4 regions of the Massilia sp. R2A-15 genome follow, and region 1 is predicted to be linked to each of the others. Evidence: predicted binding sites of a transcription regulator. Region 1 holds the regulator's gene; each other region holds the start of a gene.
The links. Region 1 encodes sigma-54, which starts transcription at its own class of promoters, with help from an activator protein. Its sites were predicted from a motif close to TGGCANGNAANCTGCTTT; they were not measured.
Positions count from the first base shown of each region.

Region 2: adh (aldehyde dehydrogenase) is a predicted target of sigma-54. The motif match lies at 4,831-4,848, and genes of this name have one in related genera.
Region 3: Q4S45_RS13130 (PEP-CTERM sorting domain-containing protein) is a predicted target of sigma-54. The motif match lies at 4,709-4,726, and genes of this name have one in related genera.
Region 4: Q4S45_RS07500 (PEP-CTERM sorting domain-containing protein) is a predicted target of sigma-54. The motif match lies at 2,577-2,594, and genes of this name have one in related genera.

Region 1 is NZ_CP131935.1:4,979,867-4,987,271, reverse strand. Features, by position in the region: gene rapZ (RNase adapter RapZ) at 1-635, shown strand, start outside; gene Q4S45_RS22980 (enoyl-CoA hydratase/isomerase family protein) at 632-1,714, opposite strand; gene hpf (ribosome hibernation-promoting factor, HPF/YfiA family) at 1,807-2,160, opposite strand; gene Q4S45_RS22970 (RNA polymerase factor sigma-54) at 2,230-3,726, opposite strand; gene lptB (LPS export ABC transporter ATP-binding protein) at 3,730-4,488, opposite strand; gene lptA (lipopolysaccharide transport periplasmic protein LptA) at 4,485-5,051, opposite strand; gene lptC (LPS export ABC transporter periplasmic protein LptC) at 5,085-5,687, opposite strand; gene Q4S45_RS22950 (HAD family hydrolase) at 5,690-6,226, opposite strand; gene Q4S45_RS22945 (SIS domain-containing protein) at 6,226-7,224, opposite strand; gene Q4S45_RS22940 (monovalent cation:proton antiporter family protein) at 7,331-7,405, shown strand, end outside.
Region 2 is NZ_CP131935.1:123,629-131,033, reverse strand. Features, by position in the region: rRNA gene Q4S45_RS00555 (16S ribosomal RNA) at 1-298, opposite strand, end outside; gene Q4S45_RS00550 (sigma-54-dependent Fis family transcriptional regulator) at 984-2,816, shown strand; gene Q4S45_RS00545 (DUF779 domain-containing protein) at 2,837-3,226, opposite strand; gene adh (aldehyde dehydrogenase) at 3,242-4,762, opposite strand; gene Q4S45_RS00535 (TonB-dependent receptor) at 5,062-7,179, shown strand; gene Q4S45_RS00530 (GTPase domain-containing protein) at 7,176-7,405, opposite strand, start outside.
Region 3 is NZ_CP131935.1:2,836,693-2,844,097, forward strand. Features, by position in the region: gene frc (formyl-CoA transferase) at 1-328, opposite strand, end outside; gene Q4S45_RS13120 (NAD(P)H-quinone oxidoreductase) at 647-1,630, shown strand; gene prsT (XrtA/PEP-CTERM system TPR-repeat protein PrsT) at 1,716-4,493, opposite strand; gene Q4S45_RS13130 (PEP-CTERM sorting domain-containing protein) at 4,759-5,535, shown strand; gene Q4S45_RS13135 (helix-turn-helix domain-containing protein) at 5,644-6,075, shown strand; gene Q4S45_RS13140 (VIT domain-containing protein) at 6,072-7,405, shown strand, end outside.
Region 4 is NZ_CP131935.1:1,650,471-1,657,875, forward strand. Features, by position in the region: gene Q4S45_RS07480 (Thivi_2564 family membrane protein) at 1-177, opposite strand, end outside; gene Q4S45_RS07485 (DUF1566 domain-containing protein) at 331-753, opposite strand; gene Q4S45_RS07490 (hypothetical protein) at 911-1,069, opposite strand; gene Q4S45_RS07495 (hypothetical protein) at 1,163-1,582, opposite strand; gene Q4S45_RS07500 (PEP-CTERM sorting domain-containing protein) at 1,964-2,515, opposite strand; gene Q4S45_RS07505 (hypothetical protein) at 2,884-3,306, opposite strand; gene Q4S45_RS07510 (M35 family metallo-endopeptidase) at 3,308-3,781, opposite strand; gene Q4S45_RS07515 (hypothetical protein) at 3,973-5,034, shown strand; tRNA gene Q4S45_RS07520 (tRNA-Leu) at 5,173-5,259, opposite strand; gene Q4S45_RS07525 (hypothetical protein) at 5,539-6,324, shown strand; gene Q4S45_RS07530 (penicillin acylase family protein) at 6,352-7,405, shown strand, end outside.

The sequences.
Region 1 (7,405 bases):
AGGGCCACGACGTGAAGGTGATGTTCCTGACCGCGAACACGCATTCGCTGGTGGCGCGCTTTTCCGAAACGCGCCGCAGCCATCCGCTGTCGCACGAGCTGCGCCCGCACGCCAATCCGGCCGCGCGCCGTACGTTGATCGAATGCATCCTGGAAGAGCGCGAGCGCCTGTCGGCGATCGAGCAGCTGGGCCACGTGATCGACACATCGGAGCTCTCGGCCAACAAGCTGCGCGCCTGGATCAAGGAACTGGTGGAGATCGAACGCGCGCCGCTGACGCTGTTCTTCGAATCGTTCGCCTTCAAGCTCGGCGTGCCGCTCGACGCGGACTTCGTGTTCGACGTGCGCGCGCTGCCCAATCCCTACTACGACATCACGCTCCGCCCGCTCACCGGCATGGACGCGCCGGTGATCGCCTTCCTCGACGCCCAGCCCAGCGCGGCCGACCTGCTGGAGGACATTCGCGCCTTCATCGAGAAGTGGCTGCCCTCATTCAAGACCGATAACCGCAGCTACCTGACCGTGGCCCTCGGCTGCACCGGCGGCCAGCACCGCTCGGTGTACATGGCCGAACGGCTCGCCGCCTACTTCAGCCCCACCGAGCGCGTCGTGCTGCGCCACCGCGAACAGTCTTAATTCCCCAGGTCGCGCAGCGGGTGCGCCCGCTCCGGCCACGGCGAGTTGAAGAACTGCGCGACCATCTCGTCGGTCACCTCCGCCAGCGTCGGCGGATTCCATTTCGGCTCGTTGTCCTTGTCGATCACCAGCGCGCGAATCCCTTCGAGTACTTCGCCGTGCTCGAAATTGCGCCGCACCAGGATGCGCTCGAGGCGCAGGCAATCGGCCAGGCTCATGGCGGCGCCGCGGCGCAGCAGCTCGATCGTCACGCGCATCAGCAGCGGCGAGCGCTTCTTCATTGCGGCCAGCGCCTTCTGCGCGAACACGCCTTCGTCCTTCTCCAGCGACGCCATGATCGCTTCGACGGTCGACTCGCCGAAATGGTGGTCGATCGACGCGCGCTCCGCTTCGAGCACGCTCGGGCCGGCCGAGAACGGCGCGGCAAATTGCGTGATCGCCGCGCGCAGTTCGCTGCCCGGCGTATCTTCGATCAGTTGGGCCAGCGCGGGCATCTGGGCCTGCGGCACGAAGGTGTCGGCCAGGCCCGCGTACAGCGCATCGGCGGCGCGCACCGTCAGGCCCGTCAGGCCGAGGTAAAGGCCAAGCTTGCCCGGCGCGCGCGCCAGAAAGTAGCTGCCGCCGACATCCGGGAACAGGCCGATGTTCACCTCGGGCATAGCCAGCTTGGTGCCATCGGTAACCACGCGCAGGCCGGTGTCCGGGCCCGCTTCGGAGATGCCAAGGCCGCCGCCCATCACCACGCCGTCCATCAACGCCACGTACAGCTTTGGGTAGAAGTGGATCAGGTGGTTGAGCGTGTACTCTTCGGTGAAGAAGTCTTCCAGCGAGGCGCTGCCGCCGGTGGTCGGCAGGGTGCCGACGTCGTGGAAGTAGCGGATGTCGCCGCCGGCGCACAGCGCCTTGTCGGTGCTGCTGCGCAGGACCACGGCGTCCACCGCGGGATCGTCGCGCCATGCCAGCAGCACGTCGGACAGCGCGCGGATCATCTCCAGCGACAGCGAGTTGAGCGTGCGCGGACGGTCCAGGGTGATGATGCCGGTGCGGTTGGCGATGCGGGTTTTGACGAAGTCGGTCATGGTGGCTGTCGAAGACGGAAAAAGCGTATTTTATCCGACCGCGCAAATGAAAAGGGCGCCGACGGCGCCCTCGCTTTCAGGTGATGCCTGCCTTATGCGGCGGCGGGGAGCTCAGGCTCCTGCAAGTGCTTGATGGCCTGGTGGTTGTGCTCCTGCACTTGGGATTTGTATTTCATGACCTGGCGATCGAGCTTGTCGATCAGGGCGTCGATGGCCGCGTACAGGTCGGACGACAGGCTGGCGACGTTCACGGTTTTACCCGGCAGCCTTAGGTTGATTTCGGCTTTTTGCCGTTTTTCTTTTTCAGTCAGATTATCGACGGTGAGGATCACGGCGATATCGATCACTTGATCGAAATGGCGCTTCACTCGCTCCAGTTTGTTCTGTACGTATTCACGGATGGCTGGGGTCACTTCGAGATGATGTCCACTGATTGTGAGATTCATACACACTCCTTTGATGATGTCGCTAGCTGTTCGTGCGTCATAAGCGCAGAGGGACAGTGTGAGGTCGATCTACAAACTTTTGCGGAGGGCGACGGGCGGGATCTTGAGCGCTTCACGGTATTTGGCCACCGTGCGTCGTGCAATGACCATCCCCTGTTCCCCCAGCATGTCTGCGATCTTACTGTCTGATAAAGGGTTTTTAGGGTCTTCGGCTCCTGTGAGTTGCACGATGAGTGCCCGTATCGCCGTGGAGGATGCTTCCCCTCCTGCTTCGGTGGCGACGTGGCTCCCAAAAAAGTATTTCAACTCAAACATACCATGCGGTGTAAGCATGTATTTCTGGGTTGTCACACGAGATATCGTACTCTCGTGTAGTCCCAGTGTATCAGCAATTTCGCGCAGCACAAGTGGACGCATGGCAACCGCGCCGTGCGAGAAAAAGTTCCGTTGCCGCTCAACAATCGCCTCGGCCACGCGCAAGATCGTGTCGAAGCGCTGGCGCATATTCTTGATCAGCCACTTCGCCTCCTGCAGCTGGGCGCCCAGCTGGCCCTCGCCCTTGCCGTTCTTGAGCAGGTTGGCGTACATGCTGTTGACGCGAAGGCGCGGCATCACATCCTGGTTCAGCGACACGGTCCAGCCGTTCTTCGAGCGCCGCACGATCACGTCCGGCACCACGTAGTCGGAGGCGCCGGAGCCGAACGCGGCGCCCGGATGCGGATTGCACTGGCGAATCACGGCCTGCGCCTCGCGCAGGTCCTCGTCGTCGCAGTCGAGGGCTTTTTTCAGCTTGTTGAAGTCGCGCTGGGCGAACCACGCGAGGTGCTTGCAGACGATGTCGAGCGCCATGCGCCGCGTCACCAGCGGCACGTGGGGCATGCGGCGGATCTGCAGCGCCAGGCATTCGGACGCGTTGCGGGCGCCCACGCCGACCGGGTCGAAGCTTTGCAGCAGCGACAGCGCGGTCTTGAGTTCGTCGATGTCGATCTCGAGCTCGGGCGGCAGGCGCTCGAGGATCTCTTCGAGCGTTTCGGTCAGGTAGCCGTTGTCGTCGAGCGCGTCGATCATCAGTTCGACCAGCGCGCGGTCGCGCGTGTCGAGCATCGCCAGGCGCATCTGCTCCATCAAATGGTCGCGCAAGGTGGTGGCCGACGCTTCGATCTGCGGGCGCGAATCCTCGTCGTCGGGCGTCTTGTTGCGGCCCGCCTCGCCCCAGTCCTCGCTGTCGCCGCCGGCCGCCTCCGGGGATTCTCCCTCGCCGCCGCCCTCGCCTTCACCGGCGGCGGGCGCGTCGCCGCTGCCCTCGCCTGGCGGCGCGTCCTGCGCGCCCGGGGCCGGCGCGGCCTCGCCCGGCGTGGCGGGAGCGCCGATTGCGCCATCGGCCAGCAGGCGCACCGAGTTGTCGAGCGGGTCGTCGAGCCGTTCGAGCAGCGGATTATCGGACAGCAGCTGGGTCAGTTCCTGGTGCAGCTCGAGCGTGGACAACTGCAGCAGACGGATCGACTGCTGCAGCTGCGGCGTGAGCGCGAGGTGTTGGGAAGTCCGTAGTTGCAGTGACTGTTTCATGGCTTACATCCGGAAATGTTCGCCCAGGTACACGCGCCGCACCGATTCGTCCGCGATGATATCGTCAGGACGGCCCGAAGCGAGCACCGCACCCTGGTTGATAATATACGCGCGATCGCAGATGCCGAGCGTCTCGCGCACGTTATGGTCGGTAATGAGCACGCCGATGCCGCGCTCCTTTAGGAAGCGCACGATGCGCTGGATCTCGATCACGGCGATCGGATCGACGCCGGCGAACGGCTCGTCGAGCAGCACGAAGCGCGGATTGGTGGCCAGCGCGCGCGCGATCTCGACGCGGCGCCGCTCGCCGCCCGACAGCGACATCGCCTGGTTCTCGCGCAGCTTCTCGATCTGCAGGTCGGCCAGCAGCGTATCGAGACGCTCGTTGATCTGGTCCTTGGTCAGCGCCTTGCCGTCCACCTTCTGCAGCTCCAGCACGGCGCGGATGTTGTCCTCCACCGTCAGCTTGCGGAATACCGAGGCTTCCTGCGGCAGGTAGGACAGGCCCAGCACCGCGCGGCGGTGGATCGGCAGGCTGGAGATGTCGACGCCGGAGATGTCGATCGAGCCGGCGTCCGACGGCACCAGGCCGACGATCATGTAGAACGAGGTGGTCTTGCCGGCGCCGTTCGGGCCGAGCAGGCCGACCACTTCGCCGCATTCGACCTGCAGCGAAACGTCGCGCACCACCAGCCGCTTGCCGTAGCTCTTTTGCAGGCCGCGCACGATCAGGGTGTTACCGCAGGATTTTGTCTCCATCATTGCTTTCCTGGGGCAGGCGTGGCGGGCGCCGGACGCTTGGGATGGTCGAAGGTGAACTCCACGCGGCCGCCGCCAACCTTGCTCTGGCCGGAAGGGGTGTTGATCGCCGCGAACTGCTCCTTGCGACTGTCGTAGGAAAGGAAAGGCCCTTCGGCGCGGTCGGTCACGCGGCTGCCCTCCAGGTTGGTCACCCTTGCGCGGCCGGACAGCTTGATGATGTCGGTCTTGTTGTCGTAGTCGATGCGTTCGGCCTCGCCCTCGACCCACAGGTCGGCGCCGCCGTCACGCTTCTGGCGGAACGTCGCGAGCGCGCCCGGCGCCGCCGTCAGCGTGGCGAAATTGTAGCCTTCCGGGTCTTCGGTGAGTTTCAGCTTGTCGCCCTTCATGACCACCGTGCCGCGGGTGAGCACCACGTTGCCTTCGAACGTGCCGCCCTGCTTGACCATGTCGGCCGTGCCGGTATCGGCCTTCACGTTGATCGGCTTGAGCGAATCGGCGCGCTCGGCCAGGGCGGCGCCGCCGGCCAGCATGCCTACCGCGATTGCCAACAAAATCTTCTTCATCTTTGCTCCCTGTTTCTTCTTGCCTGGTCCGCGTCAGCGTGCGCGCGGCGGAAAATTGAGCTGAACCCGGTTGTGCACGTCGAGCCGGCCGGTGGCGTTGTTGGCCTTCATGCCCACGCCGGCGAGGTTTGTCGTGCCAATCACGAGCTGGAATGGCTGCGCGGTTTCCATCCGGTCCTCGTCCGGGAACACGGTCAAGGCGTCGGTCTTGAGCGACATCGCCTGCATTGCGCCCTGCTGCGGGCGGCGGATGTCGACATCGCCCGCCAGGTCGACCAGGTTCTTATCCTGATCGACATGCGCGGTCTTCGCATGCATTGTCATCGGCGGCTTCTCCGAGCCGATGTTCAACACCACCGGCGCGACGATGTCGAAGGTGTCGTCGCTGGGACGGTGAGTCAGCTTGTCGCCGGAAATGATGTAGCCCGGCTTGCCGGCCGGCGTCATGCGCACGAAGCTGAACTTCTCGACGATGTAGTCAGGCTCGCTCTTGAGCGGGTCGGACGACGTGGCGACGTCGCCGCCATTGATCACCTGGACCAGCCAGAAGCTGCCCAGCGCGAACACCAGTCCGGCGGCGATCAGGCCGCCGACCTGCCAGCGATGCGCGGTGCGCTTGTGGGTGGCCCGGCTCATCGTCAGGCGAAGTACGGCGCCAGCGCCGCGTCGTAGTTGCCCTGCGCGCGCATCACCATGTCGCACACCTCGCGCACGGCGCCGCGCCCGCCCGGCGCACGGGTGACGTAATGGGCCCGGTGCTGCACTTCGGGATGGCCGCTCGGGACGGTGACGGCGAAGCCGACCTTGCGCAGCAGCGGCAGATCGATCACGTCGTCGCCGATGTAGCCGCACTGCTCCGCCGTGAAGCCGGTGGTGTCGAGCAGGTCGGCAAAGGCCACGCGCTTGTCGTGCGTGCCCTGGTAGACGTGCATGATCTTCAGGTCGGCCGCGCGCCGGATCACCACCGGCGACTTGCGCGCGCTGATGATGGCGACCTGCACGCCGGTCTTTTGCAGCAGTTCGATGCCCAGGCCGTCGAGCACATTGAAGGTCTTGGTCACTTCGCCGTGCTCGCCGTAGGTCAGGCTGCCGTCGGTCAGCACGCCGTCGACGTCGAGGATCAAGACCTTGATGGCGGCGGCGCGGCGGATGTGGTCGAGCGTGGTATCGGTCATCAGATCACCTTGGCGCGGGTCAGGTCGTGGATGTGCAGCGCGCCCACCAGCTTGTCGTCGGCGTCCACCACCAGCATCTGGTTGATGCGGAATTCTTCCATGATCGCCACCGCGTCGACCGCCAGCTGCTCCGGATGGATGCGGCGCGGGTTGGCGTGCATCACGTCGCGCATGGTGATCTTGGTGAAGTCCTGGACCTTCTCGATCATGCGGCGCAGGTCGCCGTCGGTGAACACCCCGACCGGGCGGCCGGCATCGTCCACGATGGCGGTCATGCCCATGCCCTTCTGGGTGATTTCGAGCAGCGCGGCCGGCAGCAGCGCGTCGGCGCTCACTTTTGGCACGTCGTCGCCGCTGCGCATCACGTCGCGCACGTGGGTCAGCAGGCGCCGGCCCAGCGCGCCGCCCGGATGCGAGCGGGCGAAATCTTCCTCCTTGAAGCCGCGCGCGTCGAGCAGCGCGACGGCCAGCGCGTCGCCCAGCGCCAGCGTGACGGTGGTGCTGGCAGTCGGCGCCAGGTTCATCGGGCAGGCTTCCTTGGCCACCGAGATGTCGAGGTGGACGTCGGCCAGCTGCGCCAGGCTCGAATTGGGCTTGCCGGTCATCGAGATCAGGGGCGCGCCCATGCGCTTGACGATCGGCAGGATCGCCATCAGTTCGGCCGCTTCGCCCGAGTAGGAAATGGCGATGAAGGCGTCCTGCGGCGTGACCATGCCCAGGTCGCCGTGGGCCGCTTCGGCCGGATGCACGAACATCGCCGGCGTGCCGGTCGAGGCCAGGGTGGCGGCGATCTTGCGGCCGATGTGGCCCGATTTGCCGATTCCCGACACCACCACGCGGCCGGTGCAGGCCAGCAGCAGGCCGACCGCATGGCCGACGCTGTCGTCGGTGGCCAGGCGCTGGTGCAGCGCGCGAATCGCGTCGCCTTCGATCTCAAGGGTCTCGCGGGCGAGCTCCATCGAGCGGCGGGTCAGGTTTTCGTCAAAAGCTTTCAACATTGTTTTTTCATCGGTTACACTCGTTCCAGCAGTATAAACGAATTGGGAAAGCAAAAAACTTGCCAGTCACAGTTAAACACAATTTCGCCACGGCGGCGCGCGGCCCATGGTATCAGGACTAGAACTCACATTACTGTTGCTGGGCAGCGCCGTGCTGGGCGTGGTGGCGTTTCGCATGCTG
Region 2 (7,405 bases), 170 kb from region 1:
TCGTCCTCTCAGACCAGCTACTGATCGATGCCTTGGTAGGCCTTTACCCCACCAACTAGCTAATCAGATATCGGCCGCTCCAGGAGCATGAGGTCTTGCGATCCCCCACTTTCATCCTTAGATCGTATGCGGTATTAGCGTAACTTTCGCTACGTTATCCCCCACTCCAGGGTACGTTCCGATATATTACTCACCCGTTCGCCACTCGCCGCCAGGTTGCCCCGCGCTGCCGTTCGACTTGCATGTGTAAGGCATGCCGCCAGCGTTCAATCTGAGCCAGGATCAAACTCTTCAGTTCAATCTCTGTTTGTCGGACGTTTCCGTCCGAATTCGTCCCATTGGTCCGAATTCGCTCACTCAAAATACTGACAGGCCACTACTTTCGTAGCGCCTATATTTCTTTTTTGTGAACATTTGATAATTTAAGTATTCAGTGACCGAAGCCACTGGCACCTTCATCAAACGCCCACACTTATCGACTGTTAATTGTTAAAGAACTTATTCGGTACTGCTTGCAGCTTGTCGACAAATCGTTTTGTTTGTCAGCCGCGAAGAAGAAAGAGTATGAAGCATTTCGCCTACATCGTCAACTCCTTTTTTCCTACACCGTCTTTTCAGACGTCCCCAAGTGCTTGTTTTTGTTAACCAATTTCTCGGGGAGGCGAACTATAGCAAAGCGAACTCGGCCCTGACAAGGCTTTTTGCGGCGTTGCAACAACGACCATGGCGCTTGGCGTTCAACCGCCGCTTGACTTGCCGCGCATCTGGGAAGACATTGAAGGCAAGGCAGCAACCCAGGTGATTAGACTATCAATTTGCGTGTTCATTCCTGGAGCACGTGTAACAAGGTGGAACTTCGGCATCCCGACGAAAGAGTCCCGTGACGAGGGCTCACATGGAGACAACGGATCATGCACCAAGTAACTGCGCAAGGCCGGAAAGGGGCGAGTCCGCTGTCGCCCGCTTCAAGTTGGGATCACGACATGCCGGTCATCATCGAATCGTCGCACCAGCGCTCGCGTTCCTACGGTCTGGGTCCCGACACTCGGCCCGACTTCAGCCCGCTGGCACGCAACGACCTGTCGCTGCTGATCGAACAGAACCGGCTGCTGCATACGCACGCGGCGCCCGTGATGGAGGCGCTGTACCAGCAGATCGTCAACACCCACCACATGGTGATTCTCACGGATGCGAAAGGCGTCATCGTCCATTCCCTGGGCGACGACGATTTCCTCGCAAAGGCCAGCCGCGTTGCGTTGCAGCCGGGCGTGGCCTGGTCCGAGCAGAGCAAGGGCACCAATGCGATCGGCACCGCGATCGCGGAGCAGGCGCCGGCGCTCGTGCACGCGGACCAGCACTACCTGGCCGCGCACCACTTCCTGACCTGCTCCGCCGCGCCGATTACCGACCATCAGGGCAAAGTCATCGGAGTCCTGGACGTGTCCGGCGACCAGCGCAGCTTCCACAAACACACCATGGCGCTGGTGCGGATGTCGGCGCTGATGATCGAGAACCAGCTGTTCTCGGCCAGCTTCGAAGATGCGATCACGCTGCACTTCCATGCGCGGCCCGAATGCATCGGAACGCTCATGGAAGGCATCGCTTCGTTTACGCCTGGAGGGCGCTTCCTGTCGGCGAACCGCAATGGCCTGTTCCAGCTTGGGCTGTCGTTCCCGGCGCTGCAGTCGCATACCTTCAGCTCCCTGTTTGGCATACCGGTGTCGGCCATGTATGACCACTACCGCCACCCCGCCCCCGGGCTTCTGCAGCTTTCCATGCACAACGGGGTCCGCGTCCACGGGCGCGCCCAGCTGCGGGTGATGAGCGAGGTCCGTGCGTTTTCAGGGCCGGGCGAGCGGGTTAGTGCGCGACGCCGCCCCGGGCTGAGCTGCCTGAACACCGGCGATCCCCAGCTCGAGCAGGTCATCGCCAAGGTCACCAAGGTGCTCGGTCACGACATCCCCATCCTGGTGACGGGCGAGACCGGCACCGGCAAGGAACTGCTGGCGCAGGCGATTCACAGCGACTCGCCGCGTGCGACAGGCCCGTTCGTGGCGGTCAATTGCGCGTCGATCCCGGAAACGCTGATCGAATCGGAGCTGTTCGGCTATGAAAACGGCGCCTTCACCGGTGCGCGCAAGAAGGGATCGATCGGCAAGATCGTGGCGGCGAACGGCGGCACCCTCTTCCTCGACGAGATCGGCGACATGCCGCTCGGTCTGCAGGCGCGCCTGCTGCGGGTGCTGCAGGAACGCGTGGTGACTCCGCTCGGCGGCGGCAAGCCGATCGCCGTCAACGTCGAATTGATATGCGCGACTAACCACAATCTGCGCGAGCGCATCGCCAAAGGCCTGTTTCGCGAGGATCTCTACTATCGGCTGAACGGCCTGGTGGTCAAACTTCCGCCGCTGCGCGAACGCACCGACCTCGAGACGGTCGTCAAGAAGATCCTGGCGAGCGAATCGAACCACGGACACCACACGGTGTCGGACGAAGTGCTGCGCATGTTCGTGCGCCACAAATGGCCGGGGAACTTCCGCCAGCTGACCAACCTGCTGCGCACCGCGGTGATCATGGCCGGCGACGAGCTTGAAATCGGCCTGCGCCATATGCCCGACGACTTCCTCGACGACATCGACATGCAACCGGCCGCCGATTCCGACAAGATGATCGCCGCTGGCGCCAACCTCGAGGAAATGGAGCAGTCGATGATCGTCAGGACGCTGGGCGCCCATGGCGGAAACGTGTCGGCAACGGCGCGCGCGCTTGGGGTGTCGCGCAACACCATCTACCGCAAACTGCCGCACCTGAAATAGGAGCCTGCCGGCGGCCCGCTCTATCGTTCGCGCCGATCCACCGGCTGGTTGCTCAAAAGGCGAAACTCTTCATCGGTGAACAGGCGCGAACGCGTGAGAAAGCGCCGCCCTGTTCCGTTATCGAGGGAGAACATGCCGCCGTTACCGGCGACGACATCGATGATCAGCTGCGTATGCTCCCAGTACGCGAACTGCTCCAGTCCCATGTAGAAAGGCGCGCCGCCCAGGTTGCCGAGATAGACGTCGGTGTCGCTGAGATTGAATTCGCCAGCCGGATAGCACATCGGCGTGCTGCCGTCGCAGCAGCCGCCGGACTGGAAAAACATCAGCGGCCCGTGCCGCCCGCGCAGCTCGTCGATCATCTGCAGCGCGGATTCGGTCGCAATCACCCGGTCAAGCGTCTGAGTCATGGCGCGCCCCTTTGGTCAGAAGAAGCCCAGCGCTTTCGGGCTGTAGCTCACCAGCAGGTTCTTGGTTTGCTGGTAGTGGTCGAGCATCATCTTGTGGTTCTCACGGCCGATGCCCGACTGCTTGTAGCCGCCGAAAGCGGCGTGCGCCGGATACAAGTGGTAGCAGTTGGTCCACACCCGCCCGGCCTGGATCGCGCGGCCGACCCGGAATGCGCGCGATCCGTCGCGCGTCCACAGGCCGGCCCCCAGGCCGTACAGGGTGTCGTTGGCGATGCGCAGCGCGTCGGCTTCGTCCTTGAAGGTGGTCACCGACACCACCGGCCCGAAAATCTCCTCCTGGAAGATGCGCATCTTGTTATCGCCCTTGAACACGGTTGGCGTCACGTAGTAGCCGCCGGCCATGTCGCCGCTTTGCATATTACGCGCGCCGCCGGCCAGCACTTCGGCGCCTTCCTGCTTGCCGATGTCGAGATAGGACAGGATTTTTTCCAGCTGCTCCTGCGACGCCTGGGCGCCGATCATGGTGGCGGTATCGAGCGGATTGCCCTGCTTGATCGCAGCGACCCGGGCCAGCGCGCGCTCGATGAATTTTTCATAGATCGACTCCTGGATCAGGACGCGCGACGGGCAGGTGCACACCTCGCCCTGGTTCAGCGCGAACATGGCGAAGCCTTCGAGGCACTTGTCGAAGAAGTCGTCGTCGGCGTCCATCACGTCTTCGAAGAAGATGTTGGGTGACTTGCCGCCCAATTCCAGCGTGACGGGGATCAGGTTCTGCGCGGCGTAGCCCATGATCAGGCGCCCGGTCCCGGTTTCGCCGGTGAAGGCAATCTTGGCGATGCGCTTGTTGGACGCCAGCGGCTTGCCCGCTTCCAGGCCGAAGCCGTTCACGATATTCAGCACGCCTGGCGGCAGCAGGTGGCCGATCAACTCGACCAGCACCATGATCGACGCCGGGGTTTGCTCGGCCGGCTTGAGCACCACGCAGTTGCCGGCTGCGAGCGCCGGCGCCAGCTTCCACACCGCCATCAGGATAGGGAAATTCCACGGGATGATCTGGCCGACCACGCCGAGCGGCTCATGGAAGTGATAGGCGTAGGTTTCATGGTCGATCTGGGCGACCGAGCCTTCCTGGGCGCGGATGCAGCCGGCGAAGTAGCGAAAGTGGTCGATCGCCAGAGGGATGTCGGCGGCCGTCGTTTCGCGGATCGGCTTGCCGTTGTCGATGGTTTCGGCGGTCGCGAGCAGGGTCAGGTTCTGCTCCATCAGGTCGGCGATCTTGTTGAGGATGTTGGCGCGCTCGGCCTGCGAGGTCTTGCCCCAGGCGTCCCTGGCTGCATGCGCGGCATCAAGCGCCGCTTCGATGTCCTCGGCGCCCGAGCGGGCGATCTCGCAGAACGGCTGGCCAGTGATCGGCGTGATGTTGGGGAAGTACTCGCCCTTCACCGGCGCGACAAATTTGCCGCCGATGTAGTTGTCGTAGCGCTGCTTGAACGGGTTGGCGACGCCGAGTTTGCTGATGTCCGCGAGATTCATGTCATCCTCTGATTGGTGTAGTTATCGAGCCGCCGCTGCCGGCGGAGTGTGTTGGCCACACCCGGTATTTCGCAACTACCGTGCCAGCACACCGTGGGCAACGCTGTCATAGCGGCGCAATGCAGCGCGCATGCCGGCGTGTCTGTCACACCTGCTCCAGAATGGAACAGGTGTCACGCGACGACTCACCGGATCATCACGTCTAAGGCAATTCGCCGGTATATTGCTGATGGAGGATCGGGACCGGCAGGCGCGAGCGGCGACCAGCTGGCCACGATTCCAATCAATGGAGACCCGTCATGCCGCACCCGTTTCGCCTGAAGGCCATCGCCAGCCTGTTCGCCGCCAGCGCCCTGGCAGCATCGGCTCGCGCCGCGGATACGCAGCCTCTGGTCGACGTGGTGGTGATCAGCGCCAGCCGCGTCGAGCACACCAGCTTCGACCTGCCGGCCGCCATCGACGTGGTCGGCGCCGCGCGGATTCGCGACGGCCAGATGCGGGTGAATGCTTCCGAGGCGCTTGCCGCAGTGCCTGGGCTGGTGGCGCAAAACCGCGGCAACTACGCCCAGGATCTGCAGATCTCGTCGCGCGGCTTCGGCGCCCGATCAGCGTTCGGCGTGCGCGGCGTGCGCCTGGTCAGCGACGGCGTCCCGGCCAGCATGCCGGACGGCCAGGGCCAGCCATCGGCCTTCAACCTCGACATGGCAGAACGCATCGAAGTGCTGCGCGGGCCGTTTTCGGCAATCTACGGCAATCACTCCGGCGGCGTGATCCAGCTGTTCACGCGCGACGGCCAGGGCCGGCCCACACTGGATCTTTCCCTATCCGCCGGCAGCGACAGCGCGCGCAAGGCCGACATCAGCGCCCAAGGCGCCAGCGGCGCAATCGGCTATGTCATCGACGCCTCCCGTTTCGAGACGGACGGCTTTCGCACGCACAGCGCCGCCACGCGCGACCAGGGTTTCGCCAAGCTGACCATGCGGCCCGCCGACGGCGGCAAGCTGACGCTGGTGGCCAATTCGCTGCGCCAGTTCGGGACCCAGGATCCGCTCGGCGTGAGCTGGGCCACCTACCAGCGCGATTCGCGTGCCGGCGAGATCGATGCGACCGATACCGCGACGCCCCAGCGCACCTTCGCAGAACGCTACGACACGCGCAAGAATATCGAGCATCAGCAGATCGGGATGGCCTACGATCAGCACTTTGGCGATGACCGCCTGCACGTGATGATTTACGGCGGCAACCGCCGGGTGACGCAGTACCAGCCGTTTTCGAAAGGCTTTCAGGCGCCGGCGACGCATTCGGGCGGAGTAGTGGACTTCGATCGCGATTTCTACGGCGCGGATGTGAATTGGGTCGCGGTGCGGCGTCTGGGCGGCGGCAAACTGACGGCGACGGCCGGAATCGACTACGGCCATTCGAACGACGACCGCAAAGGCTATGAAAACTTCATCGGCAACCAGTTCGGCGTGCAGGGCGCGCTGCGGCGCGACGAGCAGGACCTTCTGTCCAGCCTCGATCCCTACCTCCAGGCGGAATGGCAGGCCGGCCCCTGGGTACTCACCGCCGGCGCCCGTCACACGCGCATGACGGTGAGCGTGGGCGACCGTTTCCTCGTCAACGGCAACGACAGCGGCGGCGTCGAATATCGCCACACGACGCCGGTGATCGGGGCGCTCTACAAGATCGGCACCACGCTCAATGTGTACGCCAGCGCGGCGCGCGGCTTCGAGACGCCGACCTTGAACGAACTGTTCTACTCGGGCGTGGGAGGAGGATTCAATTTCGGGCTGCGCGCCGCGGAAAGCACGCACGTCGAAGCTGGCGTGAAGGCGAGCATCGGCGACCACACGCGCGTCAACACCGCGCTGTTCCAGGTGCGTACCACCGACGAGCTGGTGGTCGACAGTTCGTCCGGCGGGCGCACCAGCTACAAGAACGCGGGCAAGACCCTGCGCCAGGGCGCCGAACTGTCGCTCGACACCACGCTCGCTGGCGGCTTCACCGGGCGCCTGGCGCTGACCGCGCTGCGCGCCGTGTACGATCAGGGGTTCGGCAACGTGCAGGCCGGCAGCCGTCTGCCGGGCGTGCCGAATGCGAACCTGTTCGCCGAGCTGGCGTGGAAGGATCCGGCCGGGCGCCTCGGCGCCGCGGTGGAATCGGTCGCGAACAGCCGGATCTATGCTGAAGATGCGAACAGCGAGATCCCGGCGCCGGGCTACGCAATCATCAATGCGCGCCTGACCGCCAATGAGCAGATGGGCGCATGGCGCTTCAAGCAGTTCGTTCGGGTAAACAACCTGGCGGACCGAAAATACGTTGGGTCGTTGATCGTCGGTGACACGAACAAACGCTATTACGAGGCCGCGCCGGGCCGCAACTGGATGCTCGGCGCCAGCGTGGCGCACGTGTTCTAAATCGTCGCGCGGCCAGGTACGGCAGTCACCGAGGGATACAGCTGTTCCAGCGTGCGGGCCGCAACTGCCGTCACAAGCTGATCTAGCCGCGCCTTGGCCTTGACCGCATCGGGCTCCATGCGGGCCTCCCGCCAGGCAGGGCCGAGAACGTCGTCGTGCATCGCCACCGCGCGTTCGACTTCGGCCTGCCAGAAGGCCGGCGCCTCGCTGTCGACAAAATTTCCGC
Region 3 (7,405 bases), 2.1 Mb from region 1:
CCCACGAAAAGCCCATGCGGTCCAGCGCGCCGGGGGCGAAGTTCTCGACCAGCACGTCGCAATCCTTGATCAGCGTTTCCAGCACTTCCTTGCCGGCCGCCTTCTTGGTGTCGAGCGTGATCGAGCGCTTGTTGTGGTTCAGCATGGTGAAATACAGGCTGTCCACGCCGGGGATATCGCGCAGCTGGCCGCGCGTGGCGTCGCCTTCGCCGGCCCGCTCGACCTTGATCACGTCCGCGCCGAACCAGGCCAGCAGCTGGGTGCAGGTCGGGCCGGACTGCACGTGGGTGAAGTCGAGGATGCGAACTCCTTCTAATGCTTTGCTCATGGCACTACTCTCCGAAGAATCACTCTGTTTTAATTATGCCCGACAAAGTACGCTCTAGTTGCGGCCTGCTCTTTTAACCACTGGCAGTGACGCGAAGTCCATGATATCGACGCGGCCCGTGTTTGCTCATTGACCACGGTCAAGATTAGCCAGATGGCCAAAATGGTGACGTGGTCGTGCCTGCGGAGGCAGGCACCCATACTGAGCTGGCAAGCCGGGGAAAGCGGATTCCGCATAGGTACCTGCCTGCGGAGGTACGACAACCGGGCTGCGCTGAACGTTGTATGCTTTCGGTAATTCAAACAAGGAGAAGCAGCAATGCGCGCAATCGAAATCACCCAGCCCGGCCCGCCCGACGTCCTGAAACTGTGCGAGCGGCCGATGCCGCAGCTGGCGCCCGGCCACGTTCTGATCAAGGTCCATGCGGCCGGGATCAACCGTCCCGACGTGCTGCAGCGGACCGGCAACTATCCGGTGCCGCCCGGCGCGTCCGATTTACCGGGGCTGGAGATTGCGGGCGAAATCGTCGATGGCGACCTGGCCGGCAGCGCCTTTAAGAAGGGCGACATGGTGTGCGCGCTGGTGCAGGGCGGCGGTTATGCGGAGTACTGCGCGGCCGCGCTTGACTTGTGCCTGCCGATCCCGAAAGGCATGAGCGCGCTGGAAGCGGCGTCGCTGCCGGAGACTTTTTTCACTGTGTGGAGCAATGTGTTCGACCGCGCCGGGCTGGCCGAAGGCGAGACCTTGCTGGTGCAAGGCGGCTCGTCGGGCATCGGCGTGACGGCGATCCAGCTGGCCAAGGCGCTCGGGCACAAGGTGTTCGCTACCGCCGGCTCCGACGAGAAGTGCCGCGCGTGCGAGGCGCTGGGCGCCGACCGCGCGATCAATTACAAGACCGAGGATTTTGTGGAGATCGTCAAGGCGGAGACCGGCGGCAAGGGCGTCGATGTGATCCTCGACATGGTGGGCGGCGATTACGTGCCGCGCGAGATCAGCTGCCTGGCCGATGACGGCCGGCTCGTTTTCATTGCGCTGCTCGGCGGCGGCAAGGCGACCGTGCCGCTCGGGCAGATCCTGATTCGGCGGCTCACCGTGACCGGGTCGACGTTGCGCCCTCGCCCGCTGTCGTTCAAGGCGAAGATCGCCGACAACCTGCGCAAGCACGTGTGGCCGCTGCTCGATGCGGGCAAGATCAAGCCGGTGATTTACCAGACGTTTGCGCTGGAGGATGCCGCGAAAGCGCACGCGCTGATGGAATCGAGCTCGCACGTGGGGAAGATCGTGCTGGAGGTGGCGGCTTAACTGAAGTTGGGGTCAGGTCCGCGGGACCAGACCCCGATGCTGCCGAAGTCCGGGGTCTGGTCCCGCGGACCTGACCCCATCGCGATTACTGCAGCTGCTTGAGCAAGGCCCGCGCGTCGCCCGCTTCGGCGAACTGCGTCGCGTCTTTCAGCAGCGCTTCAAGCTCCTTGCGCGCCGCGGCCTTGTCGCCCGATTTGAACAGTCCCAGCGCGACGTGATAGCGGATGTCGCGCGCCTGCGGCGACTTTGCGCTGGCTTTCTGCAGGATCGGCAGGCCGCGGCCGGTGTCGCCCTGCTCCACCAATATCCAGCCCAGCGTATCCATGATGACGGGATTGTCGCCGGCGACCTTGTACGCGTGTTCGGCGGCCGCCTGCGCGCGCGCATCCTGCGACTGCTGATACACCAGCGCCAGGTTGTTCAGCGCGATGACGTTGTCCGGATGGCGCTTGACGATCGCCTCGAATTGCGCCGCTGCCGCCTTGTACTGCTGGTCGGCGGCCAGCGCCTGCGCGCGGTACAGTTCCACGCGCAGGTCGTCCGGGTGCTGCTGCAGCCATTGCGCCAGGCGCCGCGCCGCTTCCTCCTGCCTGCCGGCCAGCTTCAGCGCGTTGTCGGTCTTGATGACCATCTCGTTGCTGCGGTTCAGCGCGAAGGCGCGGTCAAACGCGGCCACCGCCAGCGCCGGCTTGTGCTGCGCCATCAGCACATCGCCCTCAAGCTGGTAGCCGGCCGCCGCATTTGGATGGTTCTGCTGCATCTTCTCGGCGATCGTCATCGCCAGCTCGTTCCAGTTCTTGCGCACGTACAGCTCGGCCAGCGCCAGCTGCGCCGCCGGGAAATCGGGCTGCATCGCCAGCGCCGCCTTGAGCCAGTCTTCGGCCTGCTGATGGCGCTTCATCACCATCAACAGCGCGCCGACCTGCATCTGCGCCTGCGCCGATCGCGGCAGCGCGGTCGCCAGCTTCTTGTAGGTGTCGAGCGCCTGCTCCTGCGCGGCGACGGCCAGCTGCCCCTTGCCGAGCAGGTCGAGCAAGTCGGGGTCGTCCGGATGCGTCACGCGCAGGCGCAGGACGATGTCGAGCGCTTTCTGGTGCTGGCCCGTCTTCAGGTACTGGCCGATCAGGTTGACGGCCGGCCCTACCGCATCCGGATCGACCGCGGCGGCGCGTTCGAGCCAGCTGGTGGTCTCGCCGGCCTTCTTTTCGAGGGTGGCCAGCGTGGCGAAGGTGGACATCGCCTCGGTGCTGCGCGGGTTCTTGTCCAGGAACTGCTGCAGGTGCTTGCGGGCGCCGGCCGGATTGTTTGCGTCCAGTTCGATTTGCGCCAGGTTCGCGGCGGAGGCAAAGTACGATGGCTGCAGCGCCAGCGCCTTGAGGAAGCTGGCGCGCGCCTGCTTCACGTCGCCCTTGCCCAGGTAGGCCATGCCCTTCAGGTCCTGCACCGTCGCGTTGTCCGGCTGTTCCTTTTCAAGGTCGAGCGCGGCGGCGAACGCCTGGTCGAAGTGCTTCAGTCCCAGCTCGGTGCGCACCAGCGCGATGCCGGCCTGGTGCGAACCCTTTTCGAGCTTGGTGGCCAGCCGCAGGTCGCTGACCGCCTGCGCCGCCTGTCCCTTGCCAAGCTTGCTGAACGCGAGCGAGGTGCGCAGCCTGGCGGCGGCCGGGTCGAGCGCGCTGGCCTTCTCGAAATACTGGGAGGCGCGGTTGAAGTCGCGCGCCTGCATGTACGACTCGCCGGCCAGCGCCAGCATCTGCACGTCCGGTTGCGCCTGCTTCAGGGCCGGGGCCAGCACTTCCAGCGCCTGCGGCGTGTGACCGGTGCGCAGCAAGGTCGAAGCGAGCATCTTGCGCGCGTACGGGTTGTCGGGATTTTTTTCGAGGTAATGGCGCAGGTGATGCTCGGCCTGGTGCATCGATCCCAGGTTGAAATTGACGGCGCCGGCCAGCAGGATCGTCGGCATGTGCTCGGGCGCGACACGCAGCACGTTATGCACCGGTATCTGGGCGTCGACGCTCCGGCCTTCCGAGAAATACAACAGCGCCTGGGTGTAATGCAGCAGCAGGTTGCCCGGCGCCAGCACGCGCGCCGTGTCGAGCTCCTGCTGCGCGGCCTCGAACTTGCCCAGCGCGATGTCGAGGTAGGCCTTCTCGATGTGCGCGGTGCGGTGCTCGGGATTGATCGCCAGCACCTTGTCGTAAGTCGCCAGCGCTTTCTGCGACTGGTTCTGCGCGCGCAACAGGTCGCCCTGGAACCACAGCGCGTCGGTGCTGCGTGGCGCCGCCGCGATCGCCTGCGTCGCATAGCGTTGCGCCGCGTCGGCATCGCCCGTCAGGAACGCCAGGCGGCCCTGTCCGATCAGGGCCGGCGGGTAGTCGGGCTTCGCGCGCAGCACATCGCCGTAGAGTTGCCGCGCGTCGTCGAGTTTGCCCAGCGCCAGGTAGGCGTCGGCGCGCACGCACAGCAGCGCGGGATCCTTGCGACCCACTTCCTGCTGGGTTTCGTCGATCGTCTTCTGGAACTGCGCCTGCAGGTTCAGGGCCCTGCCGAGCAGCGGCATGGCGGCGCCGGCCGGGTGGCCCTGCTTGATCGCAAGCCGGACTTCCTTCTCCGCGCTGACCGGATCGTTAATGTCGAGATACACCGAGGCCAGCAGGAAACGCACTTCGGCATTGTCGGGCTTGGCGTCGAGGCTGTTTTTCAGGGTGATCACGGCCGCGTTCATCTCGCCCTTTTGCTGGTATTGCAGGGCCTTGGCCCGCAGCGCCGCATCCGACTCCTGGTCGCACCCCGCAAGGGTCGCGGAAAGCAACAATGTGGCGGCGATGTCGACAAGCACGCAACGCTTGTTGTTGAAATGCAACATGAATTTCCTTTGGGCTTCAGGGTATGAGCGACTTGCCAAGCATGGTGGCATGTAAAAGATTGCGTTGCAACAATTTTTATGCCACTCTCCCTAGTCTGGATTGCAAGAAAGAATTGCATTACAGAAAAAGTAGTTGTCGAAATTATTTACAGTCGCCCCAGCCCTGCGATCGACGGAATCAGCTAAGCCGCTGATTTCAATGAAATGTTTATTCCAGGCATGATTCGTGCTATAGATGACACATAATTCCAAGGGATATCAGTCCATGAAAAACCTCCTCCGCATCGCCGGGCTCACCCTGGCGCTGCTCGCGTTGCCTGCCGCGCAGGCCGGGAGCTTCACCGACAGCTATATCGGCGCCAATAACGCGGCCGATGTGATCGGTGCGAGCACCTACGACATCAGCGGCGCATCCATCACCCGCGTCGGCAGCGTCCTGACGGTGACGATCAACACCGCGTTCGCCGGTCACGCCGGGATGGACACCTTCGCCAACGCCAAGGGGATCGGCTATGGCGACGTATTCCTGTCGCAACTGTGGAATCCGGCCGGCACGGCGGCCAGCGGCTACAGCACCGACAACGCCAACACCGGCACCGACTGGCAATACGGGTTCAGCCTGGATAACCGCTGGAGCAACAGCGGCGGCAAGTTCACGCTCTACAAGCTCGACGGCGCGAACAGCACCAACATCCTCAATTCGAATTCCTTCGTCACCTGCGGCAGCGGCTGCACCTACCGCCAGGACCAGGAAGTGGCGGTCAATACGGCGGCCGGCACCACCGCGGTGGCGCAGAAAGTGGGCACGCAGGCGCTGCAGGGCGACTGGACCGTCACGGCCGACCAGTCGATCAAGTTCAGCATCAACGTCGCCAGCGTCTCGGACCTGATGACGTTCAAGTCCTTCGCCATGCACTGGGGCGAAACCTGCCAGAACGACGTGATCGAGGGCATGACCAGCGTGCCGGAGCCGGCCGGCCTGGCGCTGCTGGGCATCGGCCTGTGCGGCGTGCTGGCAGTGCGCCGGCGCAGGAGCGCGTAGCCGCAGTCCAACAGCAAGACCCGGCCACTCATGCCGTCGTGGCAGCGACGGCATTTTTTTTGCGCGCGTCGCTTGCATTCATACAGTCTTGGTGATTTAATTAACTGTATGAATACACCAGATCCCGCAGCCAGCTACTCGCTCAACGAATTGTGCGTGCTCGCCGAAATGACCGCGCGCACCGTGCGCTACTACGTCCAGACGGGCCTGGTGGACCGCCCTGTCGGCGAAACCCGCGCGGCGCGCTACGGCGCACGCCATCTCGAACAATTGCTGCTGATCCGCAAATGGACGGCGGCCGGCTTGTCGCTCGAACGCATCCGCGAACTGCTGCACGGCGGCGAGCCGCCCATCCCGCCGCGTCCGCGCGCGCCCGGATCGATCGAGGTGTGCAGCCACCTGATCGTGGCCGACGGCGTCGAACTGGTCATCGAGCCGGGCCGCGCCGGCATGTCGCCCGAGCAGGTGCGCGCCTTCGCGAAAGGCGTGATGGCGCTGTTCGAGCAGCTTACCCACCCACCCGAAGGAGATCCAGCATGAGCCATAGCGACACCGCCTGCCTGCGTACCCGCAGCGGCGACCCGGTGCTGCTCGAACACGTCGGCATCGACGGCGCCATCGCCGGCCTGCTGCTCAAGGTGTCGGTGGCGCAGCGCTTTCGCAATCCCTGCGATCGGCATGTCGAAATCGTCTACACCTTCCCGCTGCCGTTCGGCGCGGTGCTGCTGGGCGTTGACGTGCGCCTGGGCGAGCGCGAACTGCGCGGCGCGGTGGTGGAAAAGCGCCAGGCCGCGCAGGACTACGAAGACAGCCTGGCCGCGGGCGACTGCGCCATCATGCTCGAGCAGAACCACGACCGCAGCTACAGCCTTAACCTGGGCAACCTCGCCGCGGGCGAAACCTGCCTGGTGACGATGCGCTACGCCGAAACGCTGCAGTTCGAGCAGCGCGGCCTGCGCGTGTGCATCCCGACGGTGATCGCGCCGCGCTTTGGCGACGCGGTGCGAGACGCGCGGCTGGCGCCGCAGCACGCCGCGGCGCCCAGCCTGCACGCCCATCATCCATTCGACCTCACCTTGCGGCTGCCGCCGGAATTGACGCGCGCCCGGATCGGGTCGCCGAGCCACGCGCTCGCCAGCCAGATGGTGGGCGACGGCGTGACGCTGTCGCTGGCGCAGGCCGGGTCGCTCGACCGCGACTTCGTGCTGGTGCTGGAAGACCTTGCCCAGGATTCGTTCGCCATCGCCGCGCCCGACACGACGGCGCCGGGCCGCAGCGCCGCGCTGGCCAGCTTCTGCCCGCGCATTGCTGCCGCCGCGCCGCTGCCGGTGGTGGCCAAGCTGCTGGTCGACTGCTCCGGCTCGATGGCCGGCGACAGCATTGCCGCGGCGCGGCGCGCGCTGCAGGCGATCGTCGACAAATTTGACGCGCGCGACCGCTTTTCTCTGTCGCGCTTCGGCTCCACGGTGGAGCACCGCGCGCGCGGCCTGTGGGCCGTGACCGAGCGCACCCGGCTGGCGGCGCGGCGCTGGGTCGGCGCGCTCGACGCCACGCTGGGCGGCACCGAAATGGAAGCGGCGCTGGCCTCGACCTTCACGCTCGGCGCCAACGTCCGCGCCGACGTGCTGCTGGTGACCGACGGCCAGATCCACGCGATCGACGGCGTGCTCGCTACCGCAAAGGCGTCCGGCCACCGGCTGTTCATCGTCGCCATCGGCAGCAGCCCGGCCGAGAGCCACCTGCGCCGGCTCGCGCTGGCAACCGGCGGGGCCTGCGATTTCGTCGCGCCGGGAGAACGGGTCGAGCCGGCGGTGCTGCGCATGTTCGCGCGGCTGCGCTCACCGCGCCTGAACCGGCTGCGCGTCAGCTG
Region 4 (7,405 bases), 1.7 Mb from region 1:
CGGCAGGTAGCCACCGGGGATAATTCCGAACACCGACAGCACGATCAGGATCAGCAGGATGATGAACAGCACGCGCACGATTTGCGCGACGGGCGCCGGCAGCGGCAGCAGGCTGACCAGCCACCAGATCAGTCCGAAGATGACCAGATAGACGATGAGGCTCATTATTGTGGCCATGTTATTTTCCTCTACGGCGTGGTTGACGAGATATCAAGATTTGCTGACGCAACGATAGCGGAAGATTGATCACTCGACTGTACGGTAGAGCACATAGCACTCGCGGCCACGCAAAAATGGGGTCAGGTCCGCAGGACCAGACCCCCGGCTTCGTCACGCGGCGCTGGCGGCATCGGGCTCTGGTGCCGCGGCGCTGCTGCCCCCATCTTCCTGGATGACGCGCCGCACGGCCCTGGCGCGGCCATGGAACTGGCGCCCATACATGGTCTGAATGCCGCTCGAGAAGTTCTCGCCCCACACCAGTTGCGAGCGGGTTTCCGACGGCTCGCGCGACCAGTACCACACGCGCTGGAAGTGCTCCTTCTGGTTGGCGAACAGCAGCGCCAGTTCGCGCCGGTTGGGCAGCTCGCCGCCGGCCCGCACGGCCCAGTCGCGCGCGGCGGCCCAGGTGACGTCGTCGATTTCGCCCGGCAGCAGAATGAGGTGATGGTCCGGCGCGCCATCCTTTCCCAGAATGAGGCCCGCGTAATATTCACCTTCCCGCAAGGTGTCCCTGACTGGTTCGAGCCTGCTCATGCGCGCCTTCCTCGGTGAAAGTGCCGGTCTGTATCTTAAGACCGTTTTGAGGCCCGCAAGTTGCCGCGTTTTGCGGCCGATTTCGATTCGATCAAGCCGTCCCATCCGCAAAGCAAAAATCCGCCTCGCGGGCGGCCTTGGCGGGGCGCGCAGCAATTCAGTACATCATGCGCCGTGCCAGCACGGGAGGACGGATGATCGCGCGCTCGGGCCGCGCGGCGCGCTGGAACAAGTTCGGCCACAGCACCAGCGAACGCTCTCCGCAGTGCGAGCAAAGGATGTTCTTGCTGTTGACCAGCACAAGGCGCTGGAGCATTGTGCGGGGGATACGTCGCGTATGAGTCGAACCGCAATCCGGGCAGGCGTTCATGGTGGTCTTCTCCAAAAAGGATGGTTATTTGTGGACGGCTTACTGGCAGTTAAGGGTAATGCTGTCGCCTTCGTCGGCCTGTGCGCGCATCAGTGCGCTGTCGCCGCAGCGGTAGGTGACGGTCAGGCGCTTGCGGGCTCCCCGGGCGGGATCGCCGCACAGCTGGTTGCCGGCGGTAATGGTCGGGTTGGGGTAGCGGCCGATCATCTGGCGCACCGCTTCGCGCGCGTCGCATGAGGCGTCGCGCACGCCGTAGAGGGCTTCGGCGATGTGGATCCGTCCGCGGCCGCCGTATTCCTGGCCACCGCGGCTTTGCGCCGCCGCCATGCCGTCGCGGTAGCCCTGGTCGTAGCCGCGGCGATATTCCTGGCTCTGGGCCGAAGCGGCGCCTGAAACCACGCCGAGGCCAATGAAGGCGAGCGCGCACATAAGGCGTTTGCCGGCAAATTGGGTGTTCATCGTGATCTCCTTGCATTGATATGTTTTGTCAACAATACAAGGCGCACAGCCTTCCTTCTGTGCGGTGACGCTCAGAGCGAGGCTTGATTTCGATTCATTTTTTGTCTACTTGGCAGCTGGACGGGAGCAACGCGGCGAGTGATGCAATGCCACTTATGGACGTCGAGTGGCAATGGTTCGATATCCATATTTCGACGGTTGGCGCTGAACGGGCTGAACCCGGCAACCAAGCTCGATTTTTTTGGACCGGGCCGAGGAGCTACTGGCGAAGACCATCGGGGAAAAGTGAGCTGTCATGCAGCCCGATGCCGGCCGATTGGCATCTGCCTGAACAACAAAAAAGCCCGCACAAGGCGGGCCGCGGGATGACGCCGAAAATTGTTATTTTTTTGCCGCTTGACGGCGGCGCGCTGCCGCGAAACCCGCCAGGCCCAGGCCGATCAGGGCAAGGCTGCCAGGTTCAGGGACGTCGGAAACCGCCGGCGCACGAACCAGGAAGGTCTCAGCCGCCGTGCTGTTGCGCTGTCCTAATGACGGCGCCAGTGGCGAGTGCCACACGTAACCAAGGCCGACGTCGCCACCGTCGCAGTGGTCGTACTGGGTATTGAAATAAGCTGAGGCACAAAGCGGAGAGCTGGTGGTGTGGAAGGCGGCCATCAGCGCTGACAAATCGGAAAAGCTCGCGTTCCATTGATCATCGGTAGCGAATTCGAACCCATGGTGCAGTTGGACCACGCCGCAGCTTGGCTGAAGGCCGGCGCAGGGACCTGCATACACCCATTCAAAGCCCCCTGCCTGGACGATTAGCGATGGGTCCGGCGCCTGCCCAAGCATGGTGACGGCGCCCGCCGATCCGGCCGACAGCAGCGCGGCGCAGGCGAACATCGACATGCCGGCCGACTTGATTACTGATTTCATTTTTTTATTAAACACGTTTATCCCCTTGTTTGGTCACGACTATTACCTCGATTCAAATACCACACGCAATAGAAGTAAAGCAATTAACGTGCCCGAACTAACAAGCCTTTGTAAACAATAGTTTGCGCTGAGAAAGTAAGAGAAGCGCGACCTCCTGTAAAATTTCTCGACAATGGAGGGTTGAAATCGGATCAAACGAATGTGGCCCATCGTTGCATGTTCGGGATCGGCGCTGCAGCGTGTACCGCAGATACAGCTTCGCTTTCAGCGGCTGCTGGGAGGGATTTCGAATTTCAGATGGGCGCCTCGCGTTTGGCAATGTTTCGGGTCGTGGCAGGGCGTGCAGCCTTCTGTTTCGCGTCACGCAAGAATTTCAGAGGCCATCAAGGCAATGCCCGGGCGATTCGCTTCGCTGGATCAACTTCATACCGCCGGCCAGTTTCGGTGACGATAAGCAGCTTGCCGTCAGACGTCGCGGCCAGGGTCCTGAAATGGTCTTCCTGCACGTCGGACTCTAGCCGCGGATCGATCGCAAGGTCGTAGACTTTGAGTGTCCAGAGTCGGGCGCCGGTAGCCGCATCGTATGCTCCCAGCACGCCAGGTGCATGATCGGGACCCGGTGTCGCCGACTGAGTGGTCGGTTCGTAACGAATCCCACCGATCGTTACTGGGGGCACATGAGGTGCCGGAGGGCGACTGAATGATAAACCCGACATGGACGACTCCTTGGCTGCGGTGGGCGACGGAATGCCGCAAAATTCATTACGATAAGGCTTGCGGCAAAGTGACGAGTAGTAGCGCTGCAAGTCATTTTAGGACTCGTCCCCGAACCCCATCATCCAACGCTCCCGCGCAGTCCGCCGCGAAAAAGGCCCAGCTTTCCGCATTGGTCAGGCAGGTGGCGGTATTGAAGTTATTCTTTTCCGGCTTCATCCCTAATGAGTCGTGGGCATAGCGCACGTCGACCGCTGCAAGTTCCACGTGAGCCATCTCGTGAACAAGTATTCGGGTCCAGTTCTTTTTGCCGGACAGGATATTCTTACTATCAAAGAAAGCACTTTCTATATAGATTACTCGGAGCCCGTCGCTAGCAGCGGAACCCGGCGCCGCCGCAGCTTTCGACAACCAGATCTTGTTTGTGGTATCCCCTCGGATGGCGGGGACGTCGGTCAAAATGACTTGGCCTTTGGTCATCGCACTCGCCATCTTCTTGAAGCCGATGTTCAGGGTGGGGGCGATTGCGGCAAGCTCAGTTTCGCTCTGATTGATTTCGTCGTCCAACCATCGTTTGATGCAAAGTATGCCAAATGCGAAAAATCGCCACTAGCCTCCTGTAAACTGTTCAATTCCGGCTCCAAACCTGCATCATGACGTCTGCAGTTGGGCGGCACCAGTTTGATATACATACGCAACCAAACACACGCAAGTCATGGCTTCTGAGAAAATGCCGCATCTCATCGGGAGGAATATATATGGAAAGTCAGTTCGATCCAGACGCGGGAACGGTCATGGATGGAGGGCGCATTGTCGCGTTCAGCTTCAATAAATTTGTTAATGATATTTGTAAGGACGGTCACTGTTTCATTTGCGGAACCCCTCGCGACGAAACATTCAACGATGAACACGTGATTCCTAAATGGCTGCTGCGCTGGGCAGGTCTGTTCGACCAGTCGATTACGTTGCCAAATACGGTAAAACTGAAGTACAGCCAATACACGCTTCCGTGCTGCCGTGAATGCAACAGTTTTTACGGCAAAAACCTCGAAGAACGCGTCCAACCTTTGCTCACCCAAGGATATGCAAGTCTCACGGCAGGCTTGGATCGAAAATCCAGCGAGTTGCTGTTTGTTTGGGTCGCGTTTGTCTTCTTCAAAACGCACCTCAAGGATACTCAGCTGCGGCTCCACCTTAATAAACAAAAGGGAGAGCAACCGATTTCGAGCAAATACGACTTCGCGTGGCTCCATCACATCCATGCGGTGATTCGGAGTATCTACACAGGCGCTAAACTTGAGCCCGCCTGCATCGGCACTTTCCTGGTTTTGAACGCGCCGGAGGGGCCGACCAGCACCCCGTTCGATTTCCGAGATATCAATGGTATCAATACCATACTGCTCAGGGTGGGCGACACTGCCTTATTGGCGTCGTTGGACGACGCCAAACTGAGCCAACCGTTCTTGAAAGGCCATATTGACGCGACGGCAGGCAAGCCCATGAGTCCCATTCAGCTACGGGAGATGCTGGCACATCTTAGTTTCGTCAGTTGGAGCTTATCTCACCGACCATTGTTCCGGAACGAGTACGATCCGGCGGCACGAACATCGACGATCAGGGCCGCAGTTCCGCAACAAGTACAGATGGCAAACGCGCCAAAGACCACATTCGGTCAAATGCTCTATCTCTGCACCTTCGACATGCTGCCGAAATTAGGAATACGGGACCTGGCCGCGCTGGAAGCGGAAGTCAAGACCGGGGAGGTCGGGTTCATTTTCGACGAGAACGGAGATTTTCACGTGAACGGCGCGATGCGCTAGAAGGGGTTTGCATTCCCGTGTTTGCAGCATGGCCGGGTTACGCTGCCACAATCGCCAGTAGCCTCCGTGTGCGCACGCGCACCGCGCAAATCAGTATCAAAAGGGGGAGAGGTCGCGACGAATGTCGATACCAATTGTTGGTGCCCGGGACCGGAATCGAACCGGTACGCCATTTCTGACACGAGATTTTAAGTCTCGGGTGTCTACCAGTTTCACCACCCGGGCAGCGGGCGAGATTTTAGCACATTGGCACCATGTCGGGCGAGGAAGCTGACGGCATAACGGCGTTGCGTTGAGCGAGAATCCTTTTCCACCGCATCGACCAGGATGGGGTCAGGTCCGCGGGACCTGACCCCGCCTTTGCATGCCGCAGCGTGCTGCCCCTGCCGCTGTGAAAACGCGGTGATCAAGACGTCAACGATTAGCTTTGGCGACAACCTCGGATGGTGTAGCATTCTGGCGGCGCGCCGGCCGTCTGGCGCGCCCGAACTCCGAGGACAAGAATTGAACATCACTATCAACGAAGAACTGCGTTCGTTTATCGATCCGCTCACCGCCAATGAACATGCCGCGCTCGAACGCAGCCTGCTGGCCGAAGGATGCCGCGATGCGCTGGTGCTGTGGGGCGATGTGCTGATCGACGGTCATAACCGCTACGATATCTGCACCCGCCACGGCATCGAGTTCCGCACCGTGCAGAACACGAACTTCAACTCGATCGACGACGTCATGCTCTGGGTGATCGATAACCACCTGGCGCGGCGCAGCGTGTCGGACTACCAGCGCGGCGTGCTGGCCCTGCGCAAGAAGGATATCGTCACCGCCCGCGTCGCCCAGCGCGCCGCCGAGCCGGAAGCGAAGGCCGCGCCCGAAGCGGAAAAGAAGGTGCCTGAATCGCCGCCATGGAACACGCGCGAGGACGTGGCGAAGGCCGCCCGCGTGTCGAGCAACACGATCAGCCAGATCGAGCGGATCCAGAAGGCTGCCACGCCGCAGTTGGTGGAAGCCGTGCGCTCCGGGACCATTTCGATCAATGCAGCCGCCAACGTCGCCTCGCTGCCGGAATCGGTGCAGATCGCCGCGGTCGCGGGCGGGCGCAAGGAACTGCAGCAGGCCGCACGCCAGGTGCGCGAACAGAAGGCCGCCGCGCGTCCGCCGAAGGAGTCGGCGCAGGACGAAGCCGGCGAGCTGCGCGCCCAAGTGGCCGCGCTGCGCCAGAAGGTCGATACGCTCACGCAGGAAAACGCCGAACTCCGCGAAAAGCTGGGACTCCCGGCGGCCGACCAATAACAATAACCTTCACATGGATCTCGTCCGATGACGTCACCACGTTTCGTCTGGAGTGCGCTGCTTGGCGGCGCTTGCCTGTTCACCCAACTGCCTGCGGAGGCGGTCTGGTTTCCGCCGGCGGCGACGCGCGTCTCATCTGAACAGGCGCGCTGGCAGGCCACCGCAAAGCGCGTGACGATCATGCGCGACAAATGGGGCATCCCCCACGTATTCGGCAAGACCGACGCCGACGCGGTGTTCGGCCTGCTGTACGCGCAGGCCGAGGACGATTTCAACCGGGTCGAACTCAATTACATCAACGCGCTCGGGCGCCTGGCCGAAGTCGAAGGTGAGGCCGAAATCTGGCGCGACCTGCGAATGAAGATGTTCATCACGCCGCAGGACATGCAGGCCAAGTACGCGGCCAGCCCCGCGTGGCTGAAGCAGCTGATGGTGGCGTTCGCCGATGGCTTGAACTTTTACCTGCACACGCATCCGGGAGTGAAGCCGAAGCTGCTGACGCATTTCGAGCCGTGGATGGCGCTGGCATTCAGCGAAGGCAGCATCGGCGGCGACATCGAGTCGATCGACCTGAAGAAGCTCGAGCAGATGTACGGCAAGCCGGCGCAGGCCGCGCTGGCCGACGCCGGCACCGGCTTCGATCCGGAGCCGCGCGGCTCGAACGGCTTTGCGATCGCACCGTCACGCAGTGCCTCCGGCCACGCGCTGTTGCTGATCAATCCGCACACCTCGTTCTACTTCCGGCCCGAAGTCCACATGGTCAGCGAGCAGGGGCTGAACGCCTACGGCGCGGTGACCTGGGGCCAGTTCTTCGTCTACCAGGGCTTCAACGAGCGGGCAGGGTGGATGCATACCTCCGGCGGAGGCGACGTCATCGACGAGTACCTCGAAACGATCACGGAAAAGGACGGCAAATTCTTCTACCGGTACGGCGGAGAACAGCGCCAGGTGCGGGCGGTGCCGATCACGCTGCCTTACAAGACCGCCGGCGGCATGGCCAGCAAGACCGTCACCGCGTACTTCACCCATCACGGTCCGGTGGTGCGCGAGGCCGGCGGCAAATGGGTTGCTGTCCGACTGA